3 regions of the Streptomyces sp. NPDC047085 genome follow, and region 2 is predicted to be linked to each of the others. Evidence: riboswitches for the same ligand, from Rfam matches in the RefSeq annotation. Region 2 holds a riboswitch; each other region holds the start of a gene.
What was found. A riboswitch is a leader RNA that binds a small molecule or an ion and turns the genes downstream of it on or off. The one in region 2 is predicted to bind cyclic di-AMP.
Positions count from the first base shown of each region.

Region 1: another riboswitch for cyclic di-AMP. It lies ahead of ABZ865_RS37545 (C40 family peptidase); the one in region 2 lies ahead of ABZ865_RS11985 (NlpC/P60 family protein).
Region 3: another riboswitch for cyclic di-AMP. It lies ahead of ABZ865_RS20860 (transglycosylase family protein); the one in region 2 lies ahead of ABZ865_RS11985 (NlpC/P60 family protein).

Region 1 covers NZ_JBEYUW010000017.1:17,161-22,728, forward strand. Annotated here, with positions in the region: gene ABZ865_RS37535 (ATP-dependent Clp protease proteolytic subunit) at 1-295, shown strand, start outside; gene ABZ865_RS37540 (hypothetical protein) at 303-611, shown strand; cyclic di-AMP (ydaO/yuaA leader) riboswitch at 952-1,176, shown strand; gene ABZ865_RS37545 (C40 family peptidase) at 1,180-1,653, shown strand; gene ABZ865_RS37550 (LysE family translocator) at 1,661-2,278, opposite strand; gene ABZ865_RS37555 (LysR family transcriptional regulator) at 2,363-3,280, shown strand; gene ABZ865_RS37560 (ATP-binding protein) at 3,302-3,760, opposite strand; gene ABZ865_RS37565 (helix-turn-helix transcriptional regulator) at 3,974-4,834, shown strand; gene ABZ865_RS37570 (DUF397 domain-containing protein) at 4,844-5,068, shown strand; gene ABZ865_RS37575 (8-amino-7-oxononanoate synthase) at 5,154-5,568, opposite strand, start outside.
Region 2 covers NZ_JBEYUW010000003.1:187,240-192,807, reverse strand. Annotated here, with positions in the region: gene pcrA (DNA helicase PcrA) at 1-1,793, opposite strand, end outside; cyclic di-AMP (ydaO/yuaA leader) riboswitch at 2,055-2,228, shown strand; gene ABZ865_RS11985 (NlpC/P60 family protein) at 2,237-3,457, shown strand; gene ABZ865_RS11980 (tellurite resistance/C4-dicarboxylate transporter family protein) at 3,561-4,580, shown strand; gene ABZ865_RS11975 (hypothetical protein) at 4,558-4,911, opposite strand; gene ABZ865_RS11970 (NlpC/P60 family protein) at 5,341-5,568, shown strand, end outside.
Region 3 covers NZ_JBEYUW010000005.1:474,792-480,359, forward strand. Annotated here, with positions in the region: gene ABZ865_RS20845 (nucleoside triphosphate pyrophosphohydrolase) at 1-408, shown strand, start outside; gene ABZ865_RS20850 (cytochrome P450) at 405-1,730, shown strand; gene ABZ865_RS20855 (transglycosylase family protein) at 1,874-2,911, shown strand; cyclic di-AMP (ydaO/yuaA leader) riboswitch at 3,095-3,267, shown strand; gene ABZ865_RS20860 (transglycosylase family protein) at 3,272-3,955, shown strand; gene eno (phosphopyruvate hydratase) at 4,285-5,568, shown strand, end outside.

The DNA.
Region 1 (5,568 bases), on a different contig from region 2:
GCCCGGCAAGCGGTTCATCCTGCCCGGCGCCCGCGTGGTGCTCGAACAGCCCGCGTTGCCCGAGCCGGCCCAGGGACAGCCGAGCGACCTGCTCATCCAGGCCGAGGAGTTGGCCCGGGCGCGCTCGCTGATGGAGGAGATGCTGGTCCGGCACACCGGGCGCACCGCCGGGCAGGTCCGGCGGGACCTGGAGCGCGAACTGGTCCTGGACGCCCCGGGAGCGATGGCGTACGGGCTGGTGGACGGCGTCGTGGCGAGCCGCAAGGACGCGCCCGGCGCGCCGGGGGCGAGGTGAGCGGTCCATGCTGCCGGAGGAACTCCCGCCGCTGCCCGCGCTGACGCGTGCGGAGGGCGAGTTGATCGACCGTTACCTGGAGGCGGTCGACCTGCTGGGCCGGATCAACCCCGCCCGGGACGGTGACACCTACCGAGGGCTGCGCGCGGCGCAGGCCCTGGTGCGCAAGGCGGCCGAACTGCGCGACGCGCTCACGCTGATGCACCAGCGGGGCGAGACGGAGCTGCACGGGGACACGCTGGCACGGGCGTTGCGGGTGCTGGACGGTGAGCGCCGGGCCGCGCGCGTCGCGCTCCCGCCCGACTGCGTCGGCTGACGCGGACGCGCGTCCGGTCCGGCGGGGCCCTCGTGTCGAGGGCCCCGCCGGACCGGTGTTGAAACGGCCCGAACGACGGACCGCCGACCGGTGTATCTCCGGATCCTGTTCCGGGCCTCCCGAGTTGCGCATCGCGCGGTCCTGCTGTTCGCGATTCGGATGCTCCGCCCCAGGTCCGGGCCTACGCAAGGGACCTGACGACGCCTCGAACACACCACCGTCCACCCGAACGGGTGAGTGGTGAGTAACGCCACAAATCCCCGATTCCATTGGGATTTTCGGACAGTTGTGAGTCAAGATCCCTGACTGACGACAAGCCCCCGCCACCGCGGCGGGGCGGTCCGGGCGGACGCCGAGTCCTGCCGCCGCCCGGATGACCGGTCGACAGAGTGGATCGGCAGGAGTGGAGGACCCAGGCAAGACGGGTCGCCGGAACGGACGTTCGTCGCACAGACGAGCGGCCGCATCGAGCGGTCCTTGGGGTGAAGCCGCGGCAACGCGGCCGGGCAACTTCGCCAGCCCGAATCCGACAGGTCATCCTTCACAGGCGGCTGACGAAGGGTTGCGCATGACTGCGCTCAATCGTGTCCCGTCGCTGATGGCCCGGGCCGGCACGGCCTCGGCTCTCACCCTGGCCGCCGTCGGCGGCTCCATCGCGGTCCCCGGCCTCGCCACCGACGCCTCGGCCGCGACCATGGCGACGAAAGCACTCCAGGTCGCGGCCTCCAAGAAGGGCTCCCCGTACCGCTACGGGGCCACCGGGCCGCGCCGGTTCGACTGCTCGGGGCTGACGCTGTACTCGTACAAGAAGGCGGGCAAGACCCTGCCGCGCACGGCGGCCCAGCAGTACAACAAGACGCACCACATCTCGGCCGGCCACCGCAAGGCCGGTGACCTGGTCTTCTTCCACTCGGGCTCCAGCGTCTACCACGTCGGCATCTACGCCGGCCACGGGAAGATCTGGCACGCCCCGAAGACCGGTGACGTGGTGAAGCTCGAGAAGATCTGGACCAGGAGCGTCTGGTACGGCCGGGTCAGCTGACGCCGGCTCAGGGCAGGAGCGGCTCCAGCAGCAGGGCCGCCCCGAGGACCGTGAGCGCCGCCCCGGTGCCCGCCTGCAGCGTGCGGGCGGCCCGGGGACGGCGCAGCCACCGGCCGAGCCGGTCCACCAGCAGGGCCACCGCCTGGAACCACACCAGGGCCAGCGTGCAGATGATCAGCGCGAGCAGCAGCGTCCTGGGCAGGGCGGGGCTGCCCGAGGGCACGAACTGGGGCAGCAGGCTGAGGAAGGTCAGCGCGGCCTTCGGGTTGAGGACGTTGGTGACGAAGCCCTGCCGCAGCGGGTGCGCCGCTCCGCCCGGGACCTCCTCGGACACGGCGGCGGGCCGGTGCAGCGCCCACAGGGTGCGCACGCCGAGCTGCAGCACATACGCGCCGCCCAGCAGTTGCAGCGCGTGGAACAGCGCGGGCACGGCGACCAGGACGGCGGCGACCCCGATCACCGCCAGGGTGGTGTGCACCAGCAGGCCGCCCGCGATGCCGAGCCCGCAGACCGCGCCGGCGCGGCGTGAGACCAGTGCGTTGCGTACGACCACCGCGAAGTCGGCGCCCGGCATGGCGACGAGTCCGGCGGCGATCCCGGTGAAGGCGATGAGCTGTCCGTCCATGCGGCCAGCGTGCCCCGGCGGGGCCTTCAGCAGGTATTTCGATTCCGCTGGGTGAGCCTTAAGCATTGCTTTAGCCTGAGATTCATGTACGACCCGAACCGGCTGGCCGCGCTGGTCGCTGTCGCCGAGGCCGGATCCATCACCCGGGCCGCCGACCGGCTCGGCTACACGCCGCCGGCTCTCTCCCAGCAGCTGGCCAAACTGGAGCGGGAGGCGGGCACGGCCCTGCTGGTCCGGCACCATCGCGGGGCCCGGCTCACCGAGGCGGGCGAGGTACTGGTGGCGCGCGCACGCCGGGTGCTGGACGAGCTGGAGATGGCCCGGCACGAGCTGGCGCTCCTGACCGGGCTGTCCGGCGGGGCACTGCGGCTCGGTACGTTTCCGACGGCGGGGGTCCATCTGCTGCCGCCCGCGCTGAGCGCGTTCCGCCGGGCGCACCCGGACGTGCGGCTGTCGGTCGCCGACTACGATCCGCCGGCCGGGGTCACCGCGGTGGCGGCCGGCGAGGTGGACCTGGCGCTGACCCACGCCTACCACCCGGGCGAGACGGCCCCGGTGCCGTCCTCGGTCGGCCTGGAGCCGGTACTGGTGGAGGAGTTGGTCCTGGTGACCGCGCCGGGCCACGCGCTGAGCAGTGCTTCCTCCCGGCTGCCGCTGGACCGGTTGGCCGGGCAGCCGCTCATCAGCATGGCTCCGCATCATGCGGCGCGGCGGGCGGTGGAGGCCCTGCTCGCCGAGGCGGGGGCGACCCCGGCGCTGCTGGTGCCGACGCCCGGCTACGCCGTCGTGTGCGCGCTCGTCAGTGCCGGGCTGGGTGTGGCGGTCGTACCGGAGATGGTGGCGCGGACCGCGGTCACTCCCGTCGGCATGCGCCCCCTGGAGGCGGGCCGGCTGAGCCGCACGATTTCGGTGGCCTATCGCGCCGACGAGGTCGCCCCGGCCGCCGACGCGTTCCGGGCCCTGCTGCGGGGGGCGTTCGGCCGGGCGGGAAGGGCCACATGAGGCCGGCAGCCGTGCGACGGGCTACGGCTCCTGCTGCCCCGCCGCCGTGAGCGGCGCGGTCGGGATGCTCCAGGGGAGTTCGATGGAGACCGTCTTGCCGCCCTCGCGGGTGGGGCGGATGCGGAGCTTGCCGCCGCACTCGGCGGTGAGCCAGCGGATGATGACCATGCCGCGCCCGTTGTCCTGCTGGACGGCGGCGGGCAGTCTCTTCGGAAGGCGCGGATGACTGTCCGTCACACCGATGCGGAGGTGTTCGTCGCGGTCCAGGGTGATGTCGACGGTGAAGGTGGGTGACTGACCGAAGGTGTGCTGTACGGCGTTGGTCGCGAGTTCCGAGACGATGAGCCGCACGGTGTCGGCCACTTCGGTGTCGGACGGCAGCCCCCACTCCGCGAGGGTGCCCACCACGTAGGAGCGGGCCGCGGAGACCGAGGCGGGATCGCTCGGCAGAGTGACGGATGCTTCCAGATGGTCTGCCATGGCGACGTCGTCCCTTTCCCACGGAACCGCGGTCCGGCGAGGAGCGGATGGTTCGAGTACGGTCCCGCACTGGTGCTTCGTCGCCAGATTGCCATCACCGGGCCGTTCAACGGGAGCGATCCACCAAGATATGCATATATCTGTCGCTCAAAGCGGTGAACTCTGCGACGAGAGACCGTATTTGGGCGGCCCGGAAGGAGTAAGGAGGACCCCATGCAGAACGGTCCCGCGGTCCGGCGCCGCAAACTGGGCGCCGAGCTGCGCACGCTGCGCACCGGTGCGGGACTCACCAGCGGTGACGCCGCCCGCCTCGTGGGCTGGCACCAGTCGAAGGTGAGTCGTATCGAGACCGGTGCCAGCGGGGTCAAACCGGCCGATGTGCGGTTACTCCTGGACGCCTACGGAGTGCGGGACCGGCAACTGCGCGAGTTGCTGCTGATGTTGGCCGGGTCGGAGGACGCGGACGCCCGGCACCGCTGGTGGCACGCCTATCGGGGGGTGCTGCCGCCCACCTACCGGGACTTCATCAGCCTGGAGTCGCAGGCGAGCGGGATGCGCACGCTGGAGACCACGGTCGTCCCGGGTCTGCTGCAGACGCCCGAGTACGCCCGTGCGGTGACCCGGGCGGCGGTGGAGGGGGTGGACGAGGAGCGCCTGGACACGCTGGTGGAGGTGCGGCTGGCCAGGCAGGACGTGCTGCGCGCCGATCCGCCGCTGCGGCTGGACGCCGTACTGGACGAGGCGGTGCTGCGGCGCGAGGTCGGCGGTCCGGAGGTGATGAGGCGCCAGCTGAGCCGGCTGCTGGAGGCCGCGCGTCTGCCCCAGGTCAGGCTCCAGGTTCTGCCGTTCGGTGCGGGGGCGCATATCGGCCTCACGGGGCCTTTCGTTATTTTCTCATTTCCGAGCACTTCTGATCTGGACGTTGTTGTTCTCGACCAGTTGACGAGTAGCCTCTACCTGGAACGGAAAGAAGACCTCCAGGCCTACGCGGAGGCCTTCGACACCCTTCGGATCCACGCCCTTTCACCCGAGGACTCGTTGGATTACATCGCCGAGATAGGTGACGGCGCGTAAGGAGGCACCATGACAGCACTGCCTCGGAACCTCCCTGCCAGTACCGATCTGCACGACGTGCGCTGGCTGCGCAGCAGCTACAGCACGGGAGCGAACAACTGCGTGGAGACGGCCCGGCCGCACTCCGGCCCCGGGGTCGGACTGCTCGCCGTGCGCGACTCCAAGGCCCCGGCCGGACCCGCGCTGCTCTTCTCCCCCGAGAGCTGGGCGGACTTCGTGACCGCGCTCCGGTGAGCACCGACGCCCACTGACCCCTACCCGACCAGTTCCCAATCAGATCCGATCATTTTCGGGCGATGTCCGGCCGTGTCACGCCGACTCATGGTCGCGCCTCGCCGATCACCCGTACAGCGCGTTCGATCTCGGCCTCGGAGAGGTCCGCACGGGCGGTCAGCCGCAGCCGTGAGATGCCGTCGGGCACGGAAGGAGGACGGAAGCAGCCCACGGCCAGGCCCGCCGTACGGCAGTCGGCCGCCCATCGCACGGCCTGCTCCGGGGAGGGAGCCCGCACCGAGACCACCGCGGCGTCCGGACGCACCGCTTCCAGACCCGCGGCGGTCAGGCGTGCGTGCAGTTCGGCGGCGACCGCGCGAGCCTGTTCCGCCCGCGCGGGCTCGCGCCGCAGCAGCCGCAGCGCAGCCAGCGCCGCGCCGGCCGCCGCGGGGGCCAGGCCCGTGTCGAAGATGAACGTGCGCGCCGCGTTGACCAGATGGTCGATCACCCGCGCCGGACCG
Region 2 (5,568 bases):
GCGGCGAGTTCCTGGAGGTTCTCGATCCGGGTCTCGTCCTGCGGGTCGGTGGAGGCCTGCAACTCGGCCAGGTAGCCGGTCCGTTCGAGGACGGCCTCCAGGACGGTCGCCGGTCCGGCGCCGGACTCCACGATGGTCCGCAGGTCCTCCATCAGCGTGTTGAACCGCTTGACGGCGTTGGTGGAGCGCGCGGCCATGCCGTACGCCTCGTCCACCCGCTTCAGGGCCTGCGGGAAGCTGATCTTCTCGCGCTGGGAGAGGGCGTCGATCATCGCCTCGGCGCGCTCGCCGATGCCCCGCTTGGGGACGTTGAGGATGCGGCGCAGCGGCACCGAGTCCTCGGGGTTGGCGAGGACGCGCAGGTAGGCCAGGACGTCCCGGACCTCCTTGCGCTCGTAGAAGCGGACGCCGCCGACGACCTTGTAGGGCAGGCCGACGCGGATGAAGACCTCTTCGAAGACACGGGACTGCGCGTTGGTGCGGTAGAAGACGGCGACATCGCCGGCCTTGGCCTCGCCCGCGTCCGTGAGGCGGTCTATCTCGTCGGCGACGAACTGGGCCTCGTCGTGCTCGGTGTCGGCGACGTAGCCGATGATGCCCGCGCCCTGGCCGGCGTTGGTCCACAGGTTCTTCGGGCGGCGGGACTCGTTGCGCTCGATGACCGCGTTGGCGGCGGACAGGATGGTCTGCGTGGAGCGGTAGTTCTGCTCCAGCAGGATCGTCGTCGCGTTCGGGTAGTCCTCCTCGAACTGGAGGATGTTGCGGATGGTCGCGCCCCGGAAGGCGTAGATCGACTGGTCCGCGTCACCCACGACGCAGAGTTCGGCGGGCGGGAGGTCGTACTCGTTCGGCGGGACGTCGGCGTCCTCGGAGGCGCGCTCGCCCGTGCCGACCAGTTCGCGTACCAGGGCGTACTGGGCGTGGTTGGTGTCCTGGTACTCGTCGACCAGGACGTGCCGGAAGCGGCGGCGGTAGTGCTCGGCGACGTCCGGGAAGGCGCGCAGCAGGTTGACCGTCGTCATGATCAGGTCGTCGAAGTCGAGGGCGTTGGCCTCGCGCAGGCGCGACTGGTAGAGCGCGTAGGCCTGGGCGAGGGTCTTCTCGAAGCCGTCGGTGGCCTGGGCGGCGAAGTCCTCCTCGTCGATCAGCTCGTTCTTCAGGTTGCTGATCTTGGCGCTGAAGGACTTGGGCGGGAAGCGCTTGGGGTCGAGGTCCAGGTCGCGGCAGACCAGGGCCATCAGGCGCTTGCTGTCGGCGGCGTCGTAGATCGAGAAGGACGAGGTGAAGCCGAGCTTCTTCGACTCGCGGCGCAGGATCCGCACGCACGCGCTGTGGAAGGTCATGACCCACATCGCGTTGGCGCGCGGGCCGACGAGCTGCTCGACGCGCTCCTTCATCTCGCCCGCGGCCTTGTTGGTGAAGGTGATCGCGAGGATCTGGCCCGGGTGCACGTGCCGCTCGGCGAGCAGGTGGGCGATGCGGTGGGTGAGCACGCGGGTCTTGCCGGAGCCGGCGCCGGCGACGATGAGCAGGGGGGAGCCGGCGTGGACGACCGCGGCGCGCTGGTTCTCGTTCAGCCCCTCCAGCAGGGCCGCGGCGTCGATCGCGGGGCGCGGGGCGCCGTCGCGGTAGTACGCGTCCCGGTCCGGCGGCACGTCGAACTTCCCGCCGAACAGATCGTCCGGAAGCGGCTCCGGAGCGTGATCGTCCTCGGGCGGCGGCGGGGGTTCCTCCTCGTGCCCGCGAGGGGTCTGGAGGTCCGCCAGGAAGCTGTCGTCAAAGAGGCTGCTCATCGCTCTCCGAGTCTAGGGCGCCGCACCGACAACCGGTCGCCGCCTCGGGAACATGGCCGGTTCGACGGAGGGTTGATCTTCGCCGCCCGGAGAGCCGACGGTCCCTCACGCAGCGGAATCACGCCGTGACACGGGAGCGTTCCCACGACAAGGTCACGAAAATGTATCGGACATATAGTGCACCAACCTTCACACGCGTCACACGAGTTGGCTAGGTTGCCGTCGGGCCGCACGCCCCCTTCCGGCGAACGTCGCCGAGTCGCGCGGCCTCCGCCGAGTCCGGCGCGTCGCTGCACGGCGCCCGGAGCCGGGGACCCACCGATCCCTGGGGTGAATCGGCCCACGTCCCGCCCGGGACGAGAGCCGTAGGGCACGCCTTCCGAACCATCCGCCCGAACCCGACAGCTAACCCGGTAGGCGGCACATGGAAGGAGTCGCCTCCCTTGGCGTCGCACCGCAAGCCGCGCCCCGCGGGCACACTCGGAGCCGGATTCCGCACCCCTGTCCTCGCCACCGCCGCCCTCACCTCCGTGGCCGTACTGTCCCAGACGGCCGAGGCCACCCCGTCCGCCGACGGGAAGCCGAGCCTGGAAGAGGTCGAGAAGAAGGTCGACGACCTCTACCGCCAGGCCGAGTCGGCGACCGAGAAGTACAACGCCGCCAAGGAGCGGGCCGGCAAGCAGCGCACGCGCGTCGACAGCCTGCGCGACGACGTCGCCCGGCGCACCGAACGGCTGAACAAGGCCCGCGAGGAGCTGGGCTCGTTCGCCGCCGCCCAGTACCGGACCGGGGCCGCCACGCCCCAGACCGCCACCTTCCTGCTCGCGAACGACCCGCAGGACTACTTCGACCAGAGCCAGCTGATGGACCGGCTGACCTCGCGGCAGAAGAGCGCGGTCGACGACTACATCACCGAGCAGTCCGCGACCATGAAGAAGCGGCAGGAGGCGGCCAAGAGTCTCCAGACGCTGTCCGAGTCGCAGCGCGAACTGCAGACCGCCAAGACCACCGTCCAGACGAAGCTCGCCACCGCGCGCGAGCTGCTGTCCAAGCTGACGGCCGAGGAGAAGGCGCGGCTGGCGGCGATCGAGCAGCGCAAGCAGCAGGAGGCCGCGCGCAAGGCGGCGGAGCTGGCGAAGCAGCAGGCGGCCGAGGAACGGGCACGGGCGGCGGCACAGGCGCAGCAGGACAGCGGTTCGTCGACGTCGAGCGGTTCGTCCACCTCCGGCACCTCCGGCAGCTCGGGGGGTTCGTCCACGTCCGGTGGTTCGTCGAGCGGTGGCTCGACGTCCTCCGGGACGTACGCCACCAAGGCGGAGAAGGCGCTCGCCTTCGCGCGGGCGCAGATCGGGAAGCCGTACGTGTGGGGCGCCACCGGCCCCGACTCCTACGACTGCTCCGGCCTCACCCAGGCCGCCTGGAAGGCCGCCGGCGTCAGCCTCCCGCGCACCACCTACGACCAGGTCGACGCGGGCACCACGGTCTCCCTCGCCGACGCGCAGCCCGGCGACCTGATCTTCTTCTACGACGATGTCAGCCACGTCGGCATCTACATAGGCAACGGCATGATGATCCACGCCCCCAAGCCCGGCGCGTACGTCCGCGAGGAGTCGATCTATTACGCCGGCGCATCGATCATCCACAGCGTGGTACGACCCGCCTGATCCGCCCCCTCTTCGTACCCCACTTCGTACCTCACGCGTTTTCGAGCCCCACGCGCGCGTGCCCTCCCGATGGGCCACGCGCGCGTGGGGCACGATCGGGCGCATGCCTGGCATCTCGGCTCTGCGTGCGTGGTGGACGGGGCGTCCGTCGGCGGCGGGGGCCGCCGTGATGGCGACCGGCATCGTGTCGATCGGCCTGCATCTGACGGGCGCCGAGACGCTGTCCCGGATCGCCCTGGGCCTGGCCTGCGCCGGCTGGGTGGCGCTGGGCGCCGACTTCGTCGTACGGCTGGTGGGACAGCGGCGGCGGTGGGTGGCCGAGGCACGCAGCCCGGGCGCGCTGACCGCCGTCGCCGCCACGACCGTGCTCGGCACCCGGATCTCGCTGCTCGGCGGGCAGACCCTGGCCGAGGCGCTGCTGGCGCTGGCGGCGCTGCTCTGGCCGGGGCTGCTGCTCCTCGTCGTACGGCACTGGGAGCGGCGCATGCCGGGAACGGTGTTCCTGTGCTGTGTGGCCACACAGGGGCTCGCGGTGCTGGCGGCCACGCTGGCCGCGGCGGAGACGACGGCGTGGCTCGCGCACGCCGCGCTGGTGCTGTTCTGGCTGGGCCTGGTGCTCTACGGCCTCGCCCTGGCGCACTTCGACCGGCGGCAGGTCGTCGAGGGGGCCGGTGACCACTGGATCGCGGGCGGGACGCTGTCGATCTCGGCGCTGGCCGGGGCGAAGCTGCTCTCCGCCGACAGCGCGCGGCTGTACCTGTGGAACGACGACGACCGCGGCGTCCTGCGCGACGTCACCGTCGCACTGCTCGTGCTGGACCTCGCCTGGTACGTCGTGCTGCTGGCGGCCGAGCTGGCGCGGCCGCGGCCGGGCTACGACGTGCGGCGGTGGGCGACGGTGTTCCCGATGGGGACGACGGCGGCGGCGATGCTGTCGGTCGCGGTCGCCCTGGACGTCGACTGGCTGCAGGGGCCGGGGCGGGTGCTGGTGTGGGTGTCGGTGGCCGCGTGGCTCGCGGCGGCGGCCGGCGCGGTGCTCGCGGCCCGCGCCGGAACCGGAACCAGCACGGGCGGGGGCGGGGACGGGACGACGCCGGGCATCACGTCCACAGCACGGCGATGAAGATGTTCGCCGTGGTCAGCCCGCCGACCAGGCCGAACAGGCTCTTGTCGACCTTCTCGTCGTCGCGCTTCACGTAGACCAGCCCGAGGATCACGATCAGCAGGGCCAGCTTCACACCGATCTTGACGGTGTTGACGTGGTGGTCCTCGGCCTGGTTGAGGCCGACCAGGGCCACGCCGGTGACCAGCATGGTGAACGCGCCGTGCAGCATCCCGGGGACGAAGCGGGCCGTGCCCTGGCCCATCGCCTTCATCTGGGTGAGGAAACCGCCGAGCAGCGCGGCGATGCCGATGATGTGCAGGCCGACGAGGAGATGGATGAGTACGTCCATGGGTCCGGAGCCTAATCAGAGGCATGGGGCCGCCTGTCGGCGGGCCCGGCGGAGCCGCCGTGGATCTTGCATATATGCGCTCCATAGCACCGCAGGCCTCCCTCATGCCCCCGCATTGCGCGCATCGGTCACCACGCTGCGTGAAGGTGACGACTCTGCCTCCGCAATCCGGTCACATACGGTCACGCGGCGGCCTGTCGAAGCCAGTTCCGTACACGCGTTACCAAGCCGTCACAGTCGGGCCTAGCGTCCTCCCCCAGGTGACCGGCTCCCCACCGCCGCCCGGGCCAGGGGCGGTCGTCGGCCACCACCGCCGAGGAAGGTCCGGCGGCGGCCCGTTCCCCCCGTGCGGGCCGCCGCCGGACGTACCCACCGCTCGGTCGTACGCGTCCTCGGCCGTACGAGTCCCAGGAAGGACGTGACGTCCAGGTGGCAGCCCACCGCAAGTCCCGACCGCGCCCGCTCGGCGGCAACACGGCCCGGACGGCCGCCACACTCGCCCTGGCGGGCGCGGCCACCGCCACGGTGTTCGACGGGACGGGACACGCCCAGCCGGAGCTGACCCCGGCGCAGGTGAAGGCCAAGGTGGACAAGCTGTACCAGGAGGCGGAGGCCGCCACGGAGAAGTACAACGGGGCGAAGGAGAAGGCGGACGCG
Region 3 (5,568 bases), on a different contig from region 2:
CTGATCCACCGCCACCCGCACGTCTTCGGCGAGGAGAAGGCGGAGACACCGGAGGACGTCAAGGAGCACTGGCTGCGCACCAAGGCCGAGGAGAAGCGGCGCACCTCGGTGACGGAGGGCGTCCCCCTCGGCCAGCCCGGCCTCGCCCTCACCGCCAAGCTCGCCTCCCGCGCCCGCATGGCCGACCTGGCCGTGCCCCTGCCACAGGGCGAGGGCGTCGGCTACGAACTGCTGGCCCTGGCGGTGCGCGCCGAGGCGGACGGGGTCGACCCGGAGGCTGCGCTGCGCGCCGCGGCACGGGTCTACCGGGACGCGATACGGGCGGCGGAGGGTGCCCGGCCGGCGTCGGCGGAGGGCGTGCAGCCGGGGGAGAAGAAGGAAGAGGGGCCGGATACCGTCGAGGAGTGACCAACCAGCCCGCCCCCGACGCCCCCGCCCCGGACCTCTTCACCTGGGAGTTCGCCGCCGACCCCTACCCCGCCTACGCCTGGCTCCGCGAGCACGCGCCCGTGCACCGGACCAAGCTGCCCAGTGGGGTGGAGGCCTGGCTGGTCACCCGGTACGCCGACGCCAAGCAGGCCCTGGCCGACCAGCGGCTGAGCAAGAACCCGGAGCATCACGACGAGCCCGCGCACGCCAAGGGCAAGACCGGCATCCCCGGCGAGCGCAAGGCCGAGCTGATGACCCATCTGCTGAACATCGACCCGCCGGACCACACCCGGCTGCGCCGACTGGTCAGCAAGGCGTTCACGCCCCGCCGTGTCGCCGAGTTCGCGCCCCGGGTGCAGGAGCTGACCGATCACCTCATCGACCGGTTCGCGGCGAGGGGCTCCGCCGACCTCATCCACGAGTTCGCCTTCCCGCTCCCCATCTACGCCATCTGCGACCTGCTCGGCGTCCCGCGCGAGGACCAGGACGACTTCCGGGACTGGGCGGGCATGATGATCCGGCACGGCGGCGGGCCCCGGGGCGGGGTCGCGCGGTCGGTCAAGAAGATGCGCGGCTACCTCGCCGAACTCATCCACAAGAAGAGGGAGGCACTGCCCGCCGAGCCCACCCCGGGCGAGGACCTGATCTCGGGCCTCATCCGGGCCTCCGACCATGGCGAGCACCTCACCGAGAACGAGGCCGCCGCCATGGCCTTCATCCTCCTGTTCGCCGGCTTCGAGACGACCGTCAACCTCATCGGCAACGGCACCTACGCCCTCCTCACCCACCCCGAGCAGCGCCACCGCCTCCAGCGGTCCCTCGCCGCCGGGGAGCGGGACCTCCTGGCGACCGGTGTGGAGGAACTCCTGCGCTACGACGGCCCGGTGGAGCTGGCCACCTGGCGGTTCGCCACCCGGCCGCTCTCCATCGGGGGGCAGGACATCGCCCCCGGGGACCCGGTGCTCGTCGTGCTGGCCGCCGCGGACCGGGACCCGGAGCGGTTCGCCGACCCGGACGTGCTGGACCTCGCCCGCCGGGACAACCAGCACCTCGGGTACGGGCACGGCATCCACTACTGCCTCGGCGCCCCGCTCGCCCGGCTGGAGGGCCAGACCGCGCTGGCCACCCTGCTCACCCGCCTGCCCGACCTGCGGCTCGCGGTGGATCCGGCCGAACTGCGCTGGCGCGGCGGGCTCATCATGCGCGGTCTGCGCACGCTCCCGGTGGAGTTCAGCCGGTCTCCTGAGCCGGCACGCGAACCGGGCACGGGGGACGGACGCGGACAAGCGGACACGACGTGAGCGACGTTCAACTATGTGATCTTCACGTGATCTGTGCGGCATGAACTTGTGACAAGTGATCGTGTGCCGCTACGTTCACCCATCAGCGTGGCCCTGAGCATCACCCGCCGCGCCGGTCCTGCTGTCGCACGAAAGGCCTCCGCATGCTCTCCGGGAACGGTCGTCACCGTCGCCCCCGTCAGGCTCCGGCACTCATCGTCGCGGCCGGAGTGACCGGCTCCGCCATCGCCCTCCCTCTCCTGGGCGCCGCGAGCGCCAACGCGGCCGACGGCACCACGTGGGACAAGGTGGCCGAGTGCGAGAGCGGCGGCTCCTGGAGCGCCGACACCGGCAACGGGTACTACGGCGGCCTGCAGATATCGCAGGCGGACTGGGCCACGTACGGCGGCACCCAGTACGCCGCGAGCGCCGACCAGGCGAGCCGTTCGCAGCAGATCGCGGTCGCCGAGAAGATCCTCGCCGACCAGGGCACCACCCCCTGGGCCACCTGCGCCCTGCTCTCCGGACTGACCTCCAACTCCGGTTCGGTGGACGTGGACACGGGTGTCGGCGCCGGCTCCGGCGAATCGGGCAAGGCGGACTCCGGGCACTCCTCCTCCGGTTCCACCGGTAAGTCCGACTCGTCCAATCTGCCGGATTCCTCGGCTTCGTCGCCCTCGTCACCGTCGTCCGGCTCCTCCTCGGACGCGACCGTCACGCCGTCCCCGAGCGCGAGCGAGGGCTCCGGTTCCGCCGACTCCGCCGGCTCCGACGAGGGTGCGAATGCTCCCAAGTCCGACAAGTCCGCCTTGCCCGACTCCGAGCCCACGCAGGGGAGTGGCGTTTCGGCCGCCCCGGACCCCGCGGTCGACGACTCGGACAATTCGTGGCAGACCGGCGGCTCTTGGAGCCTGGTCGACACCGGTGCGCTCAGCAGTGGCGGACGTCACCGGGGCGGCAGTGCGGACGAAAGCCTGACAAGCGGTCAGGACACCCGTTCCTCGGGCCGTCACGCCTCCCGTGACGCGGGTACCTACACGGTCCGTGAAGGCGACTCCCTCGCCTCCATCGCCGACTCCCTTGACGTCGACGGCGGATGGCACGCGCTCTACAGCCAGAACAAGAAGGCCATTGGCGCCGACCCGGACCACATCGCCCCCGGTCAGACCCTGGACGTCGGTTCCGAAGCGGGCGCGGAGTAGCGGGAGTTGACGCCCCGCTTTCAGGGCTAATGTCCGGTTTGGTGAAAGTGTGGGATGAGTCTCAGAAGCCCTGATCGTCTTTGAAATTCCGCCGAGCGCATGTCTACGGTCGGGACCGCTCGTCACCACGAGCCCCGGCACTCGCAACGCCGAATCCTGCCAGCGGTTGCCCGGGAACAGTCGACGCGTCACGCGCCGTAGGCAGGAGCGGGGGACCCAAGGTAAGCGCCGGATCCGGCAGTTGATGCCGCGACCGGCTTGGGGTGAAGCCACGCCTCCCACGAGGGAGGAGTGGCCGGGCAACTCAACCGGCCCGAACCCGACAGCTCACCTCGCAGGCGTCGGTGAGGGGATCGATCCATGCTGTTTTCCGGCAAGGGCAAGCACCGTCGTCCGTTCAAGGCCACCCGCGCCATCGCGCTCGTCGGTGTCACCGGCGCCGTCGTCGCCGCCCCGCTGATGGCGGCCGGCAACGCCTCCGCCGCCACCGCCTCCGAGTGGGACAAGGTCGCCCAGTGCGAGTCCGGCGGCAACTGGTCCATCAACACCGGCAACGGCTACTACGGCGGTCTGCAGTTCTCCGCCTCCACCTGGGCCGCCTACGGCGGCACGGCCTACGCCTCCCGCGCCGACCTGGCCACCAAGCAGCAGCAGATCACCGTGGCCGAGAAGGTCCTCGCCGCCCAGGGCAAGGGCGCCTGGCCGGTCTGCGGCACGGGCCTGTCGAGCACCCCGTACAGCGGCACCGCCGCCCCCTCCTCGAAGACCACCTCTTCGAGCAGCACCACCACCCGCTCCACCGACCAGCAGGCCGCCTCCCGCTCGGCGACCCGCCCGGCCCCGAGCAAGACCGTCACCACCCCGACCGGCAAGAAGGTCAAGAAGGGTGACGGCGAGTACAAGGTCGTCAAGGGCGACACCCTCGGCACCATCGCCGAGAAGCACAACGTCAAGGGCGGCTGGAAGACCCTCTTCGAGCTGAACAAGGACATCGTCGAGGACGCCGACCTGATCTACCCCGGCCAGCAGCTGCACCTGAAGTAAGGCGCGGCCGGCCGGCCCGGCCACAGCGTCCTCACGGCGACTTCCCCCGATAGAGCCCCCGTGAGGGTCACCCCCCGTCCCCACGGGCCCCCCGCCCTGGTGCGTGTTCCCCCGTACGCACCGGGGCGGGGCTTTTTTCTGCGCCTTTCCCGGTCCCCCTTTGTTCCGGGCGGGAACAATGGGTACCGTCTCCCTGTCTCGCCCTGTCTCTCCCTGTCCACGGGACGGTCGGTCGGTGGCCGACGCCCCTGGGACGGTTAGGCTCTAGTCGCAAGGCACAGCCGTAAGGCACAAAGCCCCGCACTTCCAGCGTCACATCCAAGAAGGAGATGCTCGTGCCGTCCATCGACGTCGTCGTAGCCCGGGAAATCCTGGACTCCCGAGGCAACCCCACGGTCGAGGTCGAGGTCGGCCTCGACGACGGCAGCACGGGTCGTGCCGCCGTCCCGTCCGGCGCCTCCACCGGCGCCTTCGAGGCCATCGAGCTGCGCGACGGTGACCCCAACCGCTACCAGGGCAAGGGCGTCGAGAAGGCCGTTCTCGCCGTCATCGAGCAGATCGGCCCGGAGCTGGTCGGCTACGACGCCACCGAGCAGCGCCTGATCGACCAGGCGATGTTCGACCTGGACGCCACCGACAACAAGGGCTCCCTCGGCGCCAACGCCATCCTGGGCGTCTCCCTCGCCGTCGCCCACGCCGCCTCCGAGGCCAGCGACCTGCCGCTGTTCCGCTACCTGGGCGGCCCGAACGCGCACCTGCTGCCGGTGCCGATGATGAACATCCTGAACGGCGGCTCGCACGCCGACTCCAACGTGGACATCCAGGAGTTCATGATCGCCCCGATCGGCGCGGAGTCCTTCTCCGAGGCGCTGCGCTGGGGCACCGAGGTCTACCACACCCTGAAGAAGGTCCTGAAGACCAAGGGCCTGTCCACCGGCCTCGGCGACGAGGGCGGCTTCGCCCCGAACCTCGGCTCCAACCGCGAGGCCCTCGACCTCATCCTCGAGGCCATCAAGCAGGCCGGGTACGTCCCCGGCGAGCAGATCGCCCTCGCGCTCGACGTCGCCGCCTCCGAGTTCTACAAGGACGGCACGTACCTCTTCGAGGGCAAGGAGCGCTCCGCCGCCGAGATGACGGAGTACTACGAGGAGCTCGTCGCGGCCTACCCGCTCGTCTCCATCGAGGACCCGCTGTTCGAGGACGACTGGGCCGGCTGGAAGGTCATCACCGACAAGCTCGGCGACAAGGTCCAGCTCGTCGGTGACGACCTGTTCGTCACCAACCCCGAGCGCCTGGCCCGCGGCATCGAGGACGGCGCCGCCAACGCCCTGCTGGTCAAGGTCAACCAGATCGGTTCGCTCACCGAGACCCTGGACGCCGTCGAGCTGGCCCAGCGCAACGGCTTCAAGTGCATGATGTCCCACCGCTCCGGCGAGACCGAGGACGTCACCATCGCCGACCTGGCCGTCGCCACCAACTGCGGCCAGATCAAGACCGGCGCCCCGGCCCGCTCCGAGCGCGTCGCCAAGTACAACCAGCTGCTGCGCATCGAGGAGATCCTCGACGACGCCGCGGTGTACGCCGGCCGCAGCGCGTTCCCGCGCTTCAAGGGG